DNA from 4 places in the Novosphingobium sp. BL-52-GroH genome. Region 4 is predicted to be linked to each of the others. Evidence: riboswitches for the same ligand, from Rfam matches in the RefSeq annotation. Region 4 holds a riboswitch; each other region holds the start of a gene.
The links. A riboswitch is a leader RNA that binds a small molecule or an ion and turns the genes downstream of it on or off. The one in region 4 is predicted to bind cobalamin.

Region 1 (3,777 bases), 620 kb from region 4:
GATGAAAGGGTAGAGCTGGGGCAGGGGCCCGGCGCAGATCTCGGGGAAGCAGTCCCCCGAGAGCGAGACGGCCTTGCCCGGCAGCCATTCGAGATTGCCGTGCTTGCCGACATGGACCACGGCCTGCGCGCCGAACGGCCCGGCCAGCCAGGCGTGGAAGGCGAAGTAGGCGTGCGTCGGCGGCAGCGCGGGGTCGTGGTAGCTGGATTTGGGATCGATATTGTACCCCCGCGCCGGCTGTACCGCGAGCACGACATTGCCGAACCGGTGGAGGGTCAGGCGGAAGGCGCCATCGCGCACGAAGGGGTCGGCTTCGGGCGCACCCCAGCGGTCGAGCATCCGGGACCTGGCGGCGGGCGGAACTTTGGCGAAAGCGGCGTGGTAGGCCGCCAAGGGCAGGGCGATCTCGCCGGCTCGATCGCGGGAGGCGAGGTCGTTAGTCACCCCGCCGGTCATCAGTGCCATCAGCGCCGCGCCATCGCGTGGAGCATCGCCGACATCGTAGCCGGCCGCACGCAGTGACGCGAGGATCGAGGCCGCGCTGGCCGGGGTGTCGAGGCCGACGCCGTTGCCGATCCGGCCGTCGCGGTTGGGGTAGTTGGCGAGGACCAGCGCCACCCGTCGCTCGGGCGCGGGAGTGCGGCGCAGGTACGCCCAGTTGGCGGCGAGGTCGGCGACGAAGGCGACACGGTCGGGCGCCACGCGGGGCACGACGATGCCGCATTGGGTCGTCTCGTCGAAGCGCTCGGCCGCCTTGAAGGCGACGGCGCGGGTGAAGATGCGCCCGTCGACTTCGGGCAGCGCCACGTTCATCGCCAGGTCGCGCGGGCCGAGGCCGCGCGCGGCGGCCTGCCAGTCGGCTTCCTCCACCCCGGCGAACGCGACCTGGAGGATCGGGCAGTCGGCGCGTTCCAGCACCCCGGGATTGCGTGGCTCCCCCGAGGAGGAGGACGCGAAGCTTGTCGCGTTGACGATCACGTCGGGAGCGATCTCGCCCATCAGCCCGCCCAGCCAGTCGATCGCGAAAGGCTCGCGCAGGGCGCGAACGTGGACGGCGGCGACGTTGAAGCCGCGCGCTTCCAGTGCCGTGACCATGGCATCGACCGCGTCGAGCGTGCCGGCGATCATCAGCGCGCGGTAGAACACCAGCAGCGCGACCGGCGCGTCGGGTCGCCAGCGCGCATGCAGGTCGGCCAGGCCCGGCCGGTCGACGCCGGGGAGGTAGAGCCCCGCGTCGGCGACCGGCACCGGATCGTCGGGCTGCCCGCAATCGTGGCCGATCGCTCGCGCGGCGGTGCGCAGGAACGCCAGTGCATTGGCGGTGCCGCCCTGGCGCAAGTAATCGCGCAAGTGCTCGACCTGGGGGGCAGGCAGGGTGCAGGCGCGGTCGAGCGCCGGGTCGGCTTCCCTTCCATCGGCGATGGCGGCGAAGGCGATACCGCGTTCGCGCGCGATGGCTGCGATCTCGTCGATGCCGTAGGGCCAATAGCTCTTGCCGCCGAGCAGCACGACGCAGACGAACCGGGCGTGGGCGATGACCTTCTCGACGTATAGGTCGATCGAGTAGGGGTGCTTGAGCTGCAGCAGGTTGGCAAGCCGCACGCTCGGCGCGCCGGCGGGAAGCTGCGCCGCCGCCTTGGCGAAACACGCGAGTTCGCTGTCCGCCACCGTCAGGATGACGATGTCGCCCGGCGGCTGGTCGAGGTCGATCGCCTCGTCGCCATTGGAAATGGTCCCCGGAGTGGCGGACAGCAGGTGCATCAGGCGATGCCTCGCGCGGAGGGGGGCGGCGCGAAGTTCCGTCGTTGCCACGCGACTCTGGATTGCCGCACCCGCTTGGCGGGCTCGCCGACGTTCCGGGCCGCCGCACGCAGGGCCTCGCCAGGACGGTGGGAAAACATCACGCGGCTACAACGCCGAGCACATCCGCCAGCCCAACCTCGATGGCCACGCGGTCCAGACCTTTCTGGCCGATCACCACCAGTTGCGTGCGGCGCGCCTCGCCCGCAAGCCAGGCGCGGTCGTAGAAATGCTGGATGCGCGGGCCGACCGCCTGGACGATCAACCGGCTCGGCTTGCCCGCCACTGCGACCATGCCCTTGATCCGCAGCACGTCATGCTCGGCGATCAGCGCTGCCATCCGTGCCACCAGCGCATCGAGATCGGCGACCTCGCCGCCCTGCGCGACGAAGCTGTCGAAATCGTCGTGGTCGTGGCCGTCCTCGAGCCCGTCGATATGCGACTTGCGGCTGTCGAGGTCGTCCTCGGCCGCCGCAGTGATGCCGAGCAACGCGGCGATGTCGACCGCGCCGTGGTCCGCGCGCACGATCTTCACGCCGGGGCGGGTTTCTGCCGCCACCAGCCTCTCGACGCGGGCTAGTGTCGCCCCATCGACGAGGTCGGTCTTGTTGAGCACGACCATATCGGCGCAGCCCAGTTGCTCCTCGAACAATTCCTCCAGCGGGCTGTCGTGGTCGAGGTTGGGATCGGCCGCGCGGGCTGCAGCCAGCGCGACTTCGTCGGTGGCGAAGCGCCCGGCCGCGACGGCATCCGCGTCGATCAGCGCGACCACCCCGTCGACCGTCGCGCGGGTGCGGATGTCTGGCCATTGGAAGGCCTTCACCAGCGGCTTGGGCAGGGCGAGGCCGGACGTCTCGATGATGATGTGCTCTGGCGGGTTGGGGCGGTCGAGCAGCTTCATCATCGTCGGCAGGAAGTCGTCGGCGACCGTGCAGCAGATGCAGCCGTTGGCCAGCTCGACGATGTCGTCTTCGGGGCACGCGTCGTCGTTGCAGCCCTTGACCAGTTCGCCGTCGACGCCGACGTCGCCGAACTCGTTGATGACGAGGGCGAGGCGGCGACCTTTCGCGTTCTGCAGCAGGTGGCGGATCAGCGTGGTCTTGCCCGCTCCGAGGAAGCCGGTGATGACGGTGGTGGGCACTTTGCTCAATGGTCTTCTCCTCGCGCAGCGACTGGCACGGCGGGGCCTGCCGTCGTTTCGCACGGTGAGGCGCGGTACGACGGTCGGCACGCGCGCTGCGGGCAGGCGCGACAAGCGCCCGCGGCACGCGTGCCGATGCGGCCCCGGCCGCATGACTCGTCGTCGCTCAGACGGAAAATACCGTGCCACGGCCACCCCCTGGGCCAAGGCATGAGCGACCAGACGCCGGCAGGTCTCCTGGCTCGCGGGTCTTCGCTCGATGCACGGCCTTCCCAGGCCCCGCATGACTTAGCGTCCGGCCCAGTGGCTGCTTCCCCCGGCTTGGGGGAAACGATGTACATCGCGCTCGCCGCTTACAGTTGCAGGGACAGCTGCGGAATCGGATGGCTGGCGCCACCCTCACCGCCTTCCCGTTTTAAGCCTCGTATCGAGGCACCGGCGCGATCTTTTCGACAGGTGCGTGAGCGCCTGCCGGGGACCGCATTAGGGCGATTCCTCCGGCCTGCCAATCGGAAGATTCGGGTTCAGAGACACTCAGGCAGAGCTTGCCCGACGCCAGCGCCGGATCATTCTGCGGCGCAGGCGCCGCACGTCGCGCCGGACCTTGCTCAATCCCATCCAGGTCCCCGTCGCGCAGACCAGGGTGACCATGGCGAGGAGGGGCAAGACGACGATGTCCCACAGCGGACGACGCCGCAGGACCGGCAGGTCGAGGCTGTGCAGCCCGTCCTGTAGCCAGCGATGACCGCGTCCGTTGCGGTCGAACGCGCGTATTAGCTGCCCCGAGGTGGCATCGAGGTAGAGCAGCGTGTGTTCGGCATCCGACAGTTGCGCGC
Region 2 (3,777 bases), on a different replicon from region 4:
GGTAGAGCTGGTAGAGCGAGGGCGCCTTGAAGCCCTCGCCGTAGCTGGCGCGCAGTACGGGCGCGTCGATGCCCTCGCCGATCACCCAGGCGCCGTTGGCGGCCAGCGTGGTCTTGTGGCCGAAGTCCTCGTGGTCGTCGTAGCGCACGCCGCCGTTCAGCGTCAGCCCGGTCAGCGGGCGCAGCGTCAGGTTGCCGTAGTAGCTGTCGAGCGAGGTCGAATCCCTGGAACCGTAGTTGTCGTCGAACTTCTGCTTCTCGGTCTCGGCGCCAAGCTGGACGCTGGCCATCTCGACGGGGGCGAAGCTCACCTGGCCTTCGAAGCGCTCGGTGCGGCCGTTGGTGATGTAGGGGCCGTACTCGGCGTCGTCCGACACGCGGCGGGTGTCGTTGATGCCATAGCCCACGCGCGCCGACAGCCGGTCGTCGAGGCCGGTGTAGCGCACGTTGGCATAGCCCAGCGTATCGCGCTTGCGGCCCAGGTTGAGCGCATCGGCGCCGGTGTTGTCGTAGTCGTAGTCCGCCTTGGTGTAGAAGCCGCCGGCATCGACCGACAGGCCCTCGGCCAATTCGACCTCGGCGCGCGCGTTGGCGCTCTTGCTCTCGAAGCCGTCCTTCTCGGTGGCGCCGCGCCGCTCGTCGAAGGCGGAGAAGCCGTCGCCCTTGAGCCAGTTGCCGCCCAGCGTCAGCCCGACCGGACCGATCAGGCCGGCGGCCGAGACGCTCGCCTGCTTGCGGTCGCGCCAGCCGTATTCGGCCTGGGCGCGCGCGGTCCACTGCTCGGTCGGGCGCTCGGTGATGAAGTTGATGACGCCGCCGATCGCGCGGCTGCCCCACAGGACGCCCGAGGACCCGCGCACCTCCTCGACGCGGTCGAACTGGCCGATGGTCAGCGCGCCGAAGTCGAAGCCGCCGCCGACGTCGCCCGGATCGTTGATGCGCACGCCGTCGATCAGCACGAGGCTCTGCGCGTTCTCGGCGCCGCGCACGAACACGCTGGAAGGCTGGCCGAAGCCACCCGCCTGCACCACCGAGATGCCGGGGATGCGCGCCAGCACGTCGGTCGCGGTGGTCGCCTGGGTGCGTTCGATCTCGTCGCGGGTGACCACGGTGATCGACTGGCCGACCTGGGTGATGGGGGTGGGCGTGCGGTTGGCGGTGACGACGAGGGGCTCGATCCGCGTCGCGGTCGGCATCACGCCTTCATCGGCATAAGGCGCGTCCTGCGCCATCGCAGGAGTGCTCGCAGCCAGCGCGGTGCCGATCAGAAACAGGTACTTCATTCTATGTCCTCCGAACCTTGAACGTTTTCGCCGTTCATGGCGGAGGCACCTGCGCCCTTCCTCATGGCGCGTGGGCTCGCTGCACCCGGAACACCCCGTCCGGCTGCGGAACGACCGTCTGGGCAGGTCTCCTGGCTCCCGGATCATCGCCCGTCCCCGCCTTCCCAGCCCCATCCCTCGCAAGGAAATCCGGCCAGTGGCGCGCGTGGAGACGGACTCTCCGGTCACAGTTGCGGGGACAGCGCCGGATTCGCGGCCGGCTTCCCTCTTAGGCCCGGCTTTGCGGGCACCCATGACGTGACGCGCCGATAGGGCGAGGGTGCGCGGTTTGCAAGCTTGCGCATCCGCCATCCCGGCGCGGCCCGGGACGATGGGGCCAAATCTTAACCGCTTAAGCCTATACGCCCACCCTGTACCGCAACGGGACGACGCCGAATGGCAGGATGCGCCACTCGCAATAGACGGTAAGGCCGGGGGTGCAGACATGCGCCTCCCTTTGGATCAGGATTCGAGTGCCCCCATCCCTCCCCCTTTCCGGACCCGAAGCCGCTACGACGGCGGACGCCGGATTCCGGGCCGGATTGCGGGGTGCATTCCGGGAAACCGAGACCTTCGAGCGCCCGCGCGACTTTTCGGGGCGCTTTGCCCGCCGCGTGCGCGGGGTCGGGCGGCACCATCCGGTCAAGCTGCGCCGCCGCTGGACGCTCGGCGTCACCGCGCTCGCCGCGGTCGCCTTGCCTGCCTTCGCCGAGCCGTCCGGGTGGGAGCGCTTCGCCATCGCCGACGCCGTCTCGCCCGAGACCGCGGTTTCGCCGATGCCCTTCGAGCAGGCCGGCGCCAGCTTCCCGGGCTCGGCCTTCTACTACCTCGACACTGCGCCGGCGCCGCTGCGCGTGGGCGAAGGCATCCGCTCGGACGCCGACGATGCCGTGTCCGGCCCCACCCTGGGCACCGGGCCGACCGCGCGCGCGCTCAGGATCGACAACTCCGGCGTCGACCGCAGCCGCGCACTGCAGTGCCTCACCGCCGCGATCTATTACGAGGCCGCGAGCGAGCCCGACGCCGGGCAGCGCGCGGTGGCGCAGGTCGTGCTCAACCGCGTGGCGCACCCGGCCTATCCCAAGACCGTGTGCGGCGTCGTCTACGAAGGGTCGGAACGGTCGACCGGCTGCCAGTTCTCGTTCACCTGCGACGGGGCGCTGGCCCGCCACCCCCAGCGCCTGTTCTGGGACCGCGCCGAGACCGTCGCGCGCGATGCGCTCGCCGGCTACGTCTATGCGCCGGTCGGCCTCGCCACGCATTATCACACGGTCCAGGTCAGCCCCTACTGGGCGCCGAGCCTGCAGTACCTGGGCACGATCGGCGCCCATCGCTTCTACTCGTTCCGCGGCACCGCCGGGAACCCCGCGACCTTCCACTACACCTACTTCGGCGGCGAGCCGGTGGCCGCGCCGCACCGCCGCGACGAATCGGCGATCGCCGCCGCGGCCGCCGCCGCGCTCGACCCGCTGGCGGTGCAGCGCGCCTTCGGTCTGGCCGAACCGGCCAGGCCCCCCGCCCCGCCCCCGCAAGCCGCGGCCGCGACCGCTCCCGTCTATTCGAGCCAGGTGGAGGAGCGCGGCGGCGAATCCCTCTACCGCGCGCAGAACCTGCCGGGCTCCCAGGGGGTCAAGGCCGAGTACGCGAACTCGGGCCGCTGGATCGCAAGCCCGCAAAACTGACGTTCGTGCCGTTCGAGCGGCACCGGCCCGCTGCAAGCGGACAGACTCCGAGCCCCCAATCGATAATCAATCGATTGCAAAAGGTTGTACCGGGGAATGTCCCTAGGGCCTTTGGTCAAGATTTGGGAAACCAAGTCCCCTCATGATGGCTTAGCGCCTCTTCGGCTAGGAAAGGCGCAAGCACGACCACGCAACAAGAGGCCAACCGCTCCATGACCATCCGTTTTGCCGCCGCCTGGGGCGGGACTACTCCGGCCATTGCGCGATCGCTGTGCCTGAGCGCTCCCCTGGGCGCGGTCAACGACAACCACCCGCATGCCCGCCCCCTCCTGCGCTCCGTGTCCGATGCGCAGGACGCGCCGGATGCGGAGGACGACACCGCCCTCGCCGCCGCGCTGATGCACTTCGCGCGCCATGGCCTGTCCGCCGCCACTCGCGCCCGCGCCGAGGCCGAGGCCGCCCACGCCTCGGGCGATACCCTGGCGAGCGCGCGCTGGCTCGAGATCTGCCGCCGCCTCGACCGCCGCATGGCCGACGCCACCGCGCGCCGCCTGCAGGCCTGACGCGGCGCCTTCCTCCCCGCCCCCCACTCAGGTGGGTGGCCGGCCGCGGGCTCGGGGCCCATGGACCGAGCCCGGGGTGACGGGTCCACGGAAGAACGGCCCTTCCCGCGTGCGGATCGGGCTCCCCCTATCCGCCCTTCGACGAGTCGGGCACGACGGGGGTTGCCCGAGCCTGCCCGATGCCCGACACCATCCCTTCCGGGTGGGGCGA
Region 3 (3,777 bases), on a different replicon from region 4:
TCTCGCCGATCATCGTCGGCCTCGTCGCCTCGCCCTGGCTCATCAGCGTGACGTCGAGCGAAACGCTTGGCGCCCGGGCCGCGGCGGCGAAGTTCTTCCGCGTCCCCGAGCCCGGCATCACCGAAGCCTCGAGCGGGCCCGAGCCGGAAACCCCGCGGACCACGGATCAGGCGCTGGTCGAAGCCTGAGAGGGGCGTTCAGCCCTCGGCCCGCCCCGCGAAAAGCGCTGCCGCAGCCAGCGGCGCCGAAGGAAAGTAGAAGTGCATGTAGCTCGCGGTGAGCGAGCCGGTCCGATAGAGCGCCTCGCCCTCGCGCCCGTCGGGCGTGCGGGCTAGGCCGCTAGGCACGGCGGGCGTTTCCAGCCGCGAATAGTGGAACGTGTGGCCGCGCAGCGTCCCGCCTTCCAGCTCCATCTGCTGCATACCGAGCCGGGCAAGCCGTGCCTGCATGACCGCCTCTCCCGGCATCAGTCCCAGCATCTCCGCCCGCGTTCCCCGCCCGTCGTCGAGCGCGGTGCAGGCATAGAGCATGCCCCCGCACTCGGCGAGGATCGGGCGGTTGGCGGCGTGATGCGCCCGGATCGAGGCGCGCATCGACGCATTGGCGGCCAGCGCTTCCAGATGCAGTTCGGGATAGCCCCCCGGCAGCCACAGGGCATCGCAGTCGGGCAGCTGCGCGTCGCGCAACGGGGAAAAGAACGCCAGCTCGGCGCCTGCCCGTTCCAGCCATGCCAGGTTGGCCGGATAGAGGAACGCGAAAGCCCGGTCGCGGGCGACGGCGATGCGCTTGCCGGCAAGGCCCGGGGCGATGCCCAGGCGGTCCACTGGCGCTGCGAAGGGCACCGGCGGCGGCAGGTGCAATGCCGCCTCGGGCAACAGCGCCGCAGCCCGCGCCAGCCGCGCATCGAGATCGTCGACTTCGCCCGCCTGCACCAGCCCGAGATGCCGTTCGGGCAGCGCCACGTCCGCCTCGCGCGGGAGCGCGCCGAGCCAGGTCACCGCTGCGGGCACGCTCTGTTCGAGCAGGTGCGCATGGCGCTCGCTGCCGACCCGGTTGGCGATCACCGCATGGAGGTCCAGCCCCGGCCGGTATGTCGCAAGCCCATGGACGAGCGCCCCGAACGTCTGCGCCATCGAGGAACCGTCGACCACCGCCAGCACCGGCAGGCCGAAGCGCTGCGCCAGGTCGGCGGCGCTGGGATCGCCGTCGAACAGTCCCATCACGCCCTCGACGAGGATCAGGTCCGCCTCGGCCGCCGCTTCGTGCAGCAGGGCACGACACTGATCCTCGCCGCACATGAACAGGTCGAGCTGGTGCACCGGCGCCCCGCTGGCCACTTCCAGGACCATCGGGTCGAGGAAGTCGGGGCCGCATTTGAACACGCGCACCCGCCGTCCCGCGTCACGGTGGCGGCGGGCGAGCGCGGCGGTGACCAGCGTCTTGCCTTGGCCGGAGGCGGGCGCGGCGACCAGCAGCGCAGGACAGTGCCTGGATGTTTCCTCGATCATGCACCGCCGCCTATGGAGCTTCGCCGATCCGCGCAAGCACCGGCCTCTTGCGCCCCGCCTCCGGGCAAGATAGTTGCCGCATCGCGCCAGGTTCCCCGCAAGGGGATCAAAAGGGAACTCGGGTGAAAGACCCGGGCTGCCCCTGCAACTGTAAGCGGCGAGCCATTCGGCCACTACGCCATTGGGACCCACGGTCCTGAGAAGGCGGCCGAACTGGCACCGACCCGCGAGCCAGGAGACCTGCCCGGCGCAGTCGTTCTTCGACCGGACAGGGTGCTCCGGCCGGACGAGGGTGCAATTCCTCGCGTGACGACACTCGGACTTCAGCGGCCTGCGGGCCGAGGAGGTCGATGTCGTCTGCCGAAGGAAGTGCCCGTGAATCCCCGATTGTTCGCCATAGTCGCGCTGTCTTCCACCGCCAGTTTCGGAACAAGGAGCTGCCTGTGATGCTCGAACCCGTCGTGCCCGGACCATCGGTCGTCGTGTGCAACACTTGCCGTCTCAGCACCGAAGCCCGCCAGGACGAGCAGGGCCGGCGCGGCGGCGCCTTGCTGGAAGACGCGATGCGCAGCGTCCAGGCCGCCGATCCGGCGCTGCAGGGCGTGGCGATCCAGGCCATGCCCTGCCTCTTCGCCTGTGCCCGCTCCTGCACCGTCCACATCCGCGCACCGGGCAAGGTCGGCTACGTGCTGGGCGATTTCACGCCCGACGCCGAGGCGGCCCGCGCGATCCTCCAATATGCCGCCGCCCATGCCGCCAGCGACGAGGGGCGCGTGCCCTTCCGCGAATGGCCGCAGGGCGTGAAAGGCCATTTCATCACCCGCACCCCGCCGGAAGGCTTCGTCTGTACATGATCCGTTTCGATGACCCCGCCGCCTTCGCCGCCGCCCTCGCCGCCCTGCCCGAGGCCGATGCCGCAGGCCGGGCGGCCGCGCTCGACCGCCAGTCGCGGCTGACCAAGCCGGCTGGCGCGCTCGGGCGGCTCGAGGACGTCGCCGTGTTCATGGCGGGTTGGCAGCGCACCGGGCGGCCCCGTGCGGACACGGTGCAGGCGGTCGTCTTCGCCGGCAATCACGGCGTCGCGGCACGGGGGGTAAGCGCCTATCCGCCCGAAGTCACCGTCCAGATGGTGGCCAATTTCCAGGCCGGCGGCGCCGCGATCAACGCCCTGACGCGAGCCTGCGCGGCGAACCTTTCGGTGGTCGCGCTCGATCTCGACCGGCCGACCGGCGACATAACCCGCGAGGCGGCGATGAGCGTGGAGGAATGCCTCGACGCCCTCAACCAGGGCGCAGCGGCGCTGCTCGACGATACCCAGCTTTTGCTCGTTGGCGAGATGGGCATCGGCAACACCACCCCCGCCGCTGCCCTCTGCGCACAGGCGCAGGGTGGCGAGCCGGGCGACTGGATCGGGCGCGGCACCGGCGTCGACGAGGCGGGGCTGCTGCGCAAGGCGGCAGCGGTCGAGGCGGCACTGGCGCTGCACGGCCCGGCCTGTCTGAATGCCTTCGAGACCTTGCGCCGGCTGGGCGGGCGCGAGATCGCGGCGATGGCCGGGGCCATCCTTGCCGCCCGGCTCCGGCGCGTGCCGGTGCTGCTCGACGGCTTTATCGCCTCCGCCGCGATCGCCCCGCTGGTCCGCGACAACCCGCGCCTGACCGGCCACTGCCTCGCCGCGCACTGCTCCGCCGAAGCCGGTCACGCGCGGCTGCTCGAAGCCTTCGGGCTCGAACCGCTGCTGCGCCTTGGCCTGCGCCTTGGCGAAGGGACCGGGGCAGCGCTCGCCGTGCCGATCGTACGCGCGGCGCTCGCCGCCCACGACGAGATGGCGACTTTCGACGAGGCAGCGGTAGCCGGCCGGCCATGAACGGTTTTCTCGTGCACCTGATGCGCCATGGCATACCGGCCCGGCCCGGCCGCCTGCTCGGCCAGCTGGACGAGGCACCCTTGCCGATCGGCGTCACCCGCTGCGTGGCGGCGGCGGATCGGCTCGATTTCAACCATGTGATATCCTCCGACCTTGCCCGTGCGCTTGTTCCTGCGCGCCGGATCGCCTCCGCGCGTGGTGCTTCCGACACGGTGGACGCGCGCTGGCGCGAACTCGATTTCGGCGCCTGGACCGGGCTCGATCCCGCCGAGGTCGAGCCGGGCGCCTATGGTCGCTTCTGGGACGATCCCGACGCCTGCGCCCCGCCCGAAGGCGAACGGTGGTCGCACTTGTGCGCCCGCGTCGGCGAGGCGGTGCTGCACCTGCACCAGCCCAGCCTCG
Region 4 (3,777 bases):
CGAGGTGCTGGCCAGCGACATGGTGACCGATCCCGCGCTGGAGGCGATCGGCGTGCGCTATGTCCCCCGCGAGGAACTGCTGACCACCAGCGAGATCGTGACGCTGCATTGCCCGCTGACGCCCGAGACTCGCCACCTGATCGATGCGCGGATGATCGCCGCCGCGCGTCCCGGGCTGCTGGTCGTCAACACCAGCCGCGGGGCGCTGATCGATACCCGCGCCCTGATCGACGGGCTCAAGAGCCGCAAGGTCGGCGGCGTGGCGCTCGACGTCTACGAGCAGGAAGCCGACCTGTTCTTCGAGGACCTGTCGAGCGAGATCATCGAGGATGACGATTTCCAGCGCCTGCTGACCTTCCCCAACGTCCTCGTGACCGGCCACCAGGCCTTCCTGACCGAAGAGGCGTTGGACAACATCGCCACAACGACCCTGCAGAACCTGGCGGATGCGCAAGCGGGACGCCCCCTCGTCAACGCGGTCACGGCCGAGGCGGTGATCCGGCCGGCCGGCCGGCACTGACCGGCCCGCCTCAGGTTCCGTCGGCGCGCAACGTCAGCACCTCGACGCCGCTCGCCGTCACCGCGACGGTGTGCTCGAATTGCGCGGAAAGCTTGCGGTCCCGGGTCACCACCGTCCATCCGTCGCGTTCGGTCGCGACCATGCGCGTGCCCTGGTTAACCATCGGCTCGATGGTGAAGACCATGCCCTCCCGCAGCCTCAGCCCCGACCCTGGGCGGCCGAAGTTGAGCACTTGCGGCTCCTCGTGCATCTCCCGGCCGATGCCATGTCCGCAATATTCCCGGACCACCGAGTAGCCATTCTTTTTGGCATGCTGCTCGATCGCATGGCCTATGTCGCCAAGTTGCGCGCCGGGGCGGACCTGCCTGATGCCCTTCCACATCGCCTCCCGGGCCACCTGCACCAGCCGCCGCGCCGCCGGCGGGGCATTGCCCACGAGATAGGTCTTGCTGGAATCGGCGATGAAGCCGTTCTTCTCCAGGGTTATGTCGAGATTGATGATGTCGCCGTCGCGGATGATCTCTGCGGGATCGGGCACGCCATGGCAGACGACATGGTTGATCGAGCAGTTCAGAACGTACTTGAAGCCGTATTGCCCCTTGCTCGCCGGGCGCGCGGCTAAGTCCACGGTGATGAACCGCTCGACCAAGTCGTTGACCTCCATCGTCGAGCGGCCGGCCAGGTCCTGCCCGTCCAGCATCTCGAAAACCGATGCGAGCAGTTTTCCTGAGGTGCGCATGAGCGCCAGTTCGTCGGGGGTCTTGACCATGTCAGGCGGCCATCGCGCCAGCCACGCGCACTCTGGCCACCTCGAACTGCATCTTGACGACATCGTTGAAGGACATGGTGGGATTGGCCTCGGCAAGCATCCCGATCTTCATCCAGAACTCGGCCTGCGCATTGATGGACCGGCACATGACGGTGCTGGCCTTGCGGGCCTCCTCGTGAAGCTCGTCGTCGATTTTCACTATGCCCATAAGACCTCGGCAAGACGTTGCGTATACGGTTCATATACGTTCCGTATCGTGACGGTCAATTCTCCCGCAAAAGTTTCCCGCGCTCGATGACGGATGAGCTTGCAGCAGGGCCGATCGAAAGCTAGCGGGCGATGATCGGGGTGCTTCCGTTTCGGAAAAGGCCCCGATACGATCGCGCGGGTGCCTCGAGAGGGGCTTAAAAGGGAACGCGGCGGGATGGCGGCTGTCATCCCGATCCGAGGCTGTCCCTGCAACTGTAAGCGGCGAGCGGGATGCCGGGACTTCTCCTTCGGAGAAGTCGGCCACTGGGTGACCTTGCGCGATGCGCACGATCCCGGGAAGGCTGCGCATCGAGCTTCGACCCGCGAGCCAGGAGACCTGCCGGCGCATCGGTCGCTCTTGCCCTGGTCCAGGGATAGGCCAAGGCTCGGTACTCCGCGTGAGCGACGAACCCGTGCGGCTGGGGCTGCATCGGTGTGCAGGGACGGGCGTGATTCACGCCCGCCCGTCGTTGCGCACGGACCGACATTCGTCGGCAAGCCCCGGTCATCGTCGCCGTGCGTGAGTGGGATCGTATATGCGCGCGTCGCCGACCGGGCCGACTGGCGGTACATCAGGATCGGAGGGATTTGCCGTGCGCGGCTGGTGCCCGACCGCGTGGCGCCCGATGGCGGCCGGCGACGGGCTGATCGTGCGCATCCGCCCGCGCCTTGCCCGGCTGTCGCGCGGGCAGGTCGCGGGGCTGTGCACATTGGCCGACCGGTTCGGCAATGGCATGATCGACGTGACCAGCCGCGCCAATCTTCAGGTCCGCGGCGTTGCGGAAACGGGCTGGGCGGCCTTGCTGGAAGGGCTCTGCGCGCTCGACCTGGTCGACCCGGAGCCGACCATCGAGCAGCGGCGCAACGTGCTCGTCGCACCCGACTGGATCGAAGGCGACGCGACCTGGCAGGTGGCAACGGACCTGGCGGCGCGGCTGCACCTGCTCCCCGATCTTCCGGCCAAGGCGGGTTTCGCGATAGATGCGGGCGTCGCGCCGGTGCTGGCCGACGTTCCGGCCGATTTCCGGATCGAACGCGCCGCAAGCGGCGGCCTCCTCCTGCGCGCCCAGGGCCGGGCGACGGGTATCGCCGTCCCGCCCGACGAAGCCGCCGATGCGCTGGTGGCGCTTGCCGCCTGGTTCGTCGCGACCGGCGGGATGGAGGCGGGCCGCATGGCCCGTCACCGCGCCGACCTGCCTTCGTGGGCGACGGGGGGCGAGCGGGGGGCACCACCTCGAGCGGCGCTCGTGCCTGGGCGTCACGTCCTCGGGCCGGTTCGGGGGGTGCCGTTCGGCAGCACCAGCGCTGCGGCGCTGGCTGCGCTGATGGAATGCTCGCAAGCGACGGCGATGCGGGTGACGCCGTGGCGCGTGCTGCTGCTCGAAGGGGGAAAGCCCGTCGAGATGTCGGGTTTCGTCGACGATGCGTCGCACTGCGCGATGCGCGCCGAAGCCTGCCCCGGCCTGCCTCTGTGTCCGCAGGCGACGGTGGCCACGCGTGCCCTTGCGTTGCGGCTGGCGCCGCACGTCGGCGGCCGGCTGCACGTCTCGGGCTGCGCCAAGGGGTGCGCGCATGGCGGCGCGGCGGCCGTCACGCTGACCGGACGCGAGGGTCGCTTCGACCTCGGACGCGACGCCCGCGCTGGTGATCCCCCCGTCGAATCCGGGCTCGACCCGGAAGACCTGCTCGCCCGTTTCGGAGCCGAATGATGCCACATGCCTATGAAACCGACGGTGCCGCGATCTACCGCCAGTCCTTTGCGACCATCCGCGCCGAAGCCGACCTGGCCCGATTTTCCACCCTCGAGGAGCGGATCGCGGTCCGCATGATCCATGCTGCCGGCCTCGTCGACCTCGCCGGGTCGATCCGCTTCTCGCCCGGCTTCGCACAGGCCGCCATCAATGCCCTCGCGCGCGGGGCACCCGTCCTGTGCGATGCCCACATGGTGTCCGAAGGGATCACCCGCGCGCGGCTGCCGGCCGGCAATGCGGTGATCTGCACGCTGAGGGACGCCGCCGTGCCGGGGCTGGCCCGGACGCTGTCGAACACCCGCTCGGCCGCGGCGCTGGAGCTGTGGCGCCCGCACCTCAAAGGGGCGGTCGTAGGTATCGGCAACGCACCGACGGCCCTGTTCCACCTTCTGAACATGCTGGAGGACCCGGATTGCCCGCGCCCCGCCGCGATCATCGGCTGTCCGGTCGGCTTCGTCGGCGCGATGGAATCGAAGGCGGCGCTGTGG

Region 1: another riboswitch for cobalamin. It lies ahead of cobW (cobalamin biosynthesis protein CobW); the one in region 4 lies ahead of ACFFDA_RS01795 (cobalamin biosynthesis protein CobG).
Region 2: another riboswitch for cobalamin. It lies ahead of ACFFDA_RS18430 (TonB-dependent receptor plug domain-containing protein); the one in region 4 lies ahead of ACFFDA_RS01795 (cobalamin biosynthesis protein CobG).
Region 3: another riboswitch for cobalamin. It lies ahead of ACFFDA_RS22880 (DUF1636 domain-containing protein); the one in region 4 lies ahead of ACFFDA_RS01795 (cobalamin biosynthesis protein CobG).

The regions. Positions count from the first base shown of each region.
Region 1 covers NZ_CP171149.1:1,020,768-1,024,544, forward strand. Annotated here, with positions in the region: gene cobN (cobaltochelatase subunit CobN) at 1-1,761, opposite strand, end outside; gene cobW (cobalamin biosynthesis protein CobW) at 1,901-2,950, opposite strand; cobalamin riboswitch at 3,151-3,396, opposite strand; gene ACFFDA_RS04410 (PepSY domain-containing protein) at 3,476-3,777, opposite strand, start outside.
Region 2 covers NZ_CP171152.1:1,233,799-1,237,575, forward strand. Annotated here, with positions in the region: gene ACFFDA_RS18430 (TonB-dependent receptor plug domain-containing protein) at 1-1,282, opposite strand, end outside; cobalamin riboswitch at 1,386-1,591, opposite strand; gene ACFFDA_RS18435 (cell wall hydrolase) at 1,864-3,003, shown strand; gene ACFFDA_RS18440 (hypothetical protein) at 3,216-3,566, shown strand.
Region 3 covers NZ_CP171152.1:2,120,818-2,124,594, reverse strand. Annotated here, with positions in the region: gene mdoH (glucans biosynthesis glucosyltransferase MdoH) at 1-188, shown strand, start outside; gene ACFFDA_RS22885 (cobyrinate a,c-diamide synthase) at 198-1,508, opposite strand; cobalamin riboswitch at 1,580-1,771, shown strand; gene ACFFDA_RS22880 (DUF1636 domain-containing protein) at 1,955-2,362, shown strand; gene cobT (nicotinate-nucleotide--dimethylbenzimidazole phosphoribosyltransferase) at 2,359-3,375, shown strand; gene ACFFDA_RS22870 (histidine phosphatase family protein) at 3,372-3,777, shown strand, end outside.
Region 4 covers NZ_CP171149.1:403,318-407,094, reverse strand. Annotated here, with positions in the region: gene ACFFDA_RS01810 (2-hydroxyacid dehydrogenase) at 1-520, shown strand, start outside; gene map (type I methionyl aminopeptidase) at 531-1,289, opposite strand; gene ACFFDA_RS01800 (ParD-like family protein) at 1,291-1,497, opposite strand; cobalamin riboswitch at 1,659-1,898, shown strand; gene ACFFDA_RS01795 (cobalamin biosynthesis protein CobG) at 2,165-3,247, shown strand; gene ACFFDA_RS01790 (precorrin-8X methylmutase) at 3,247-3,777, shown strand, end outside.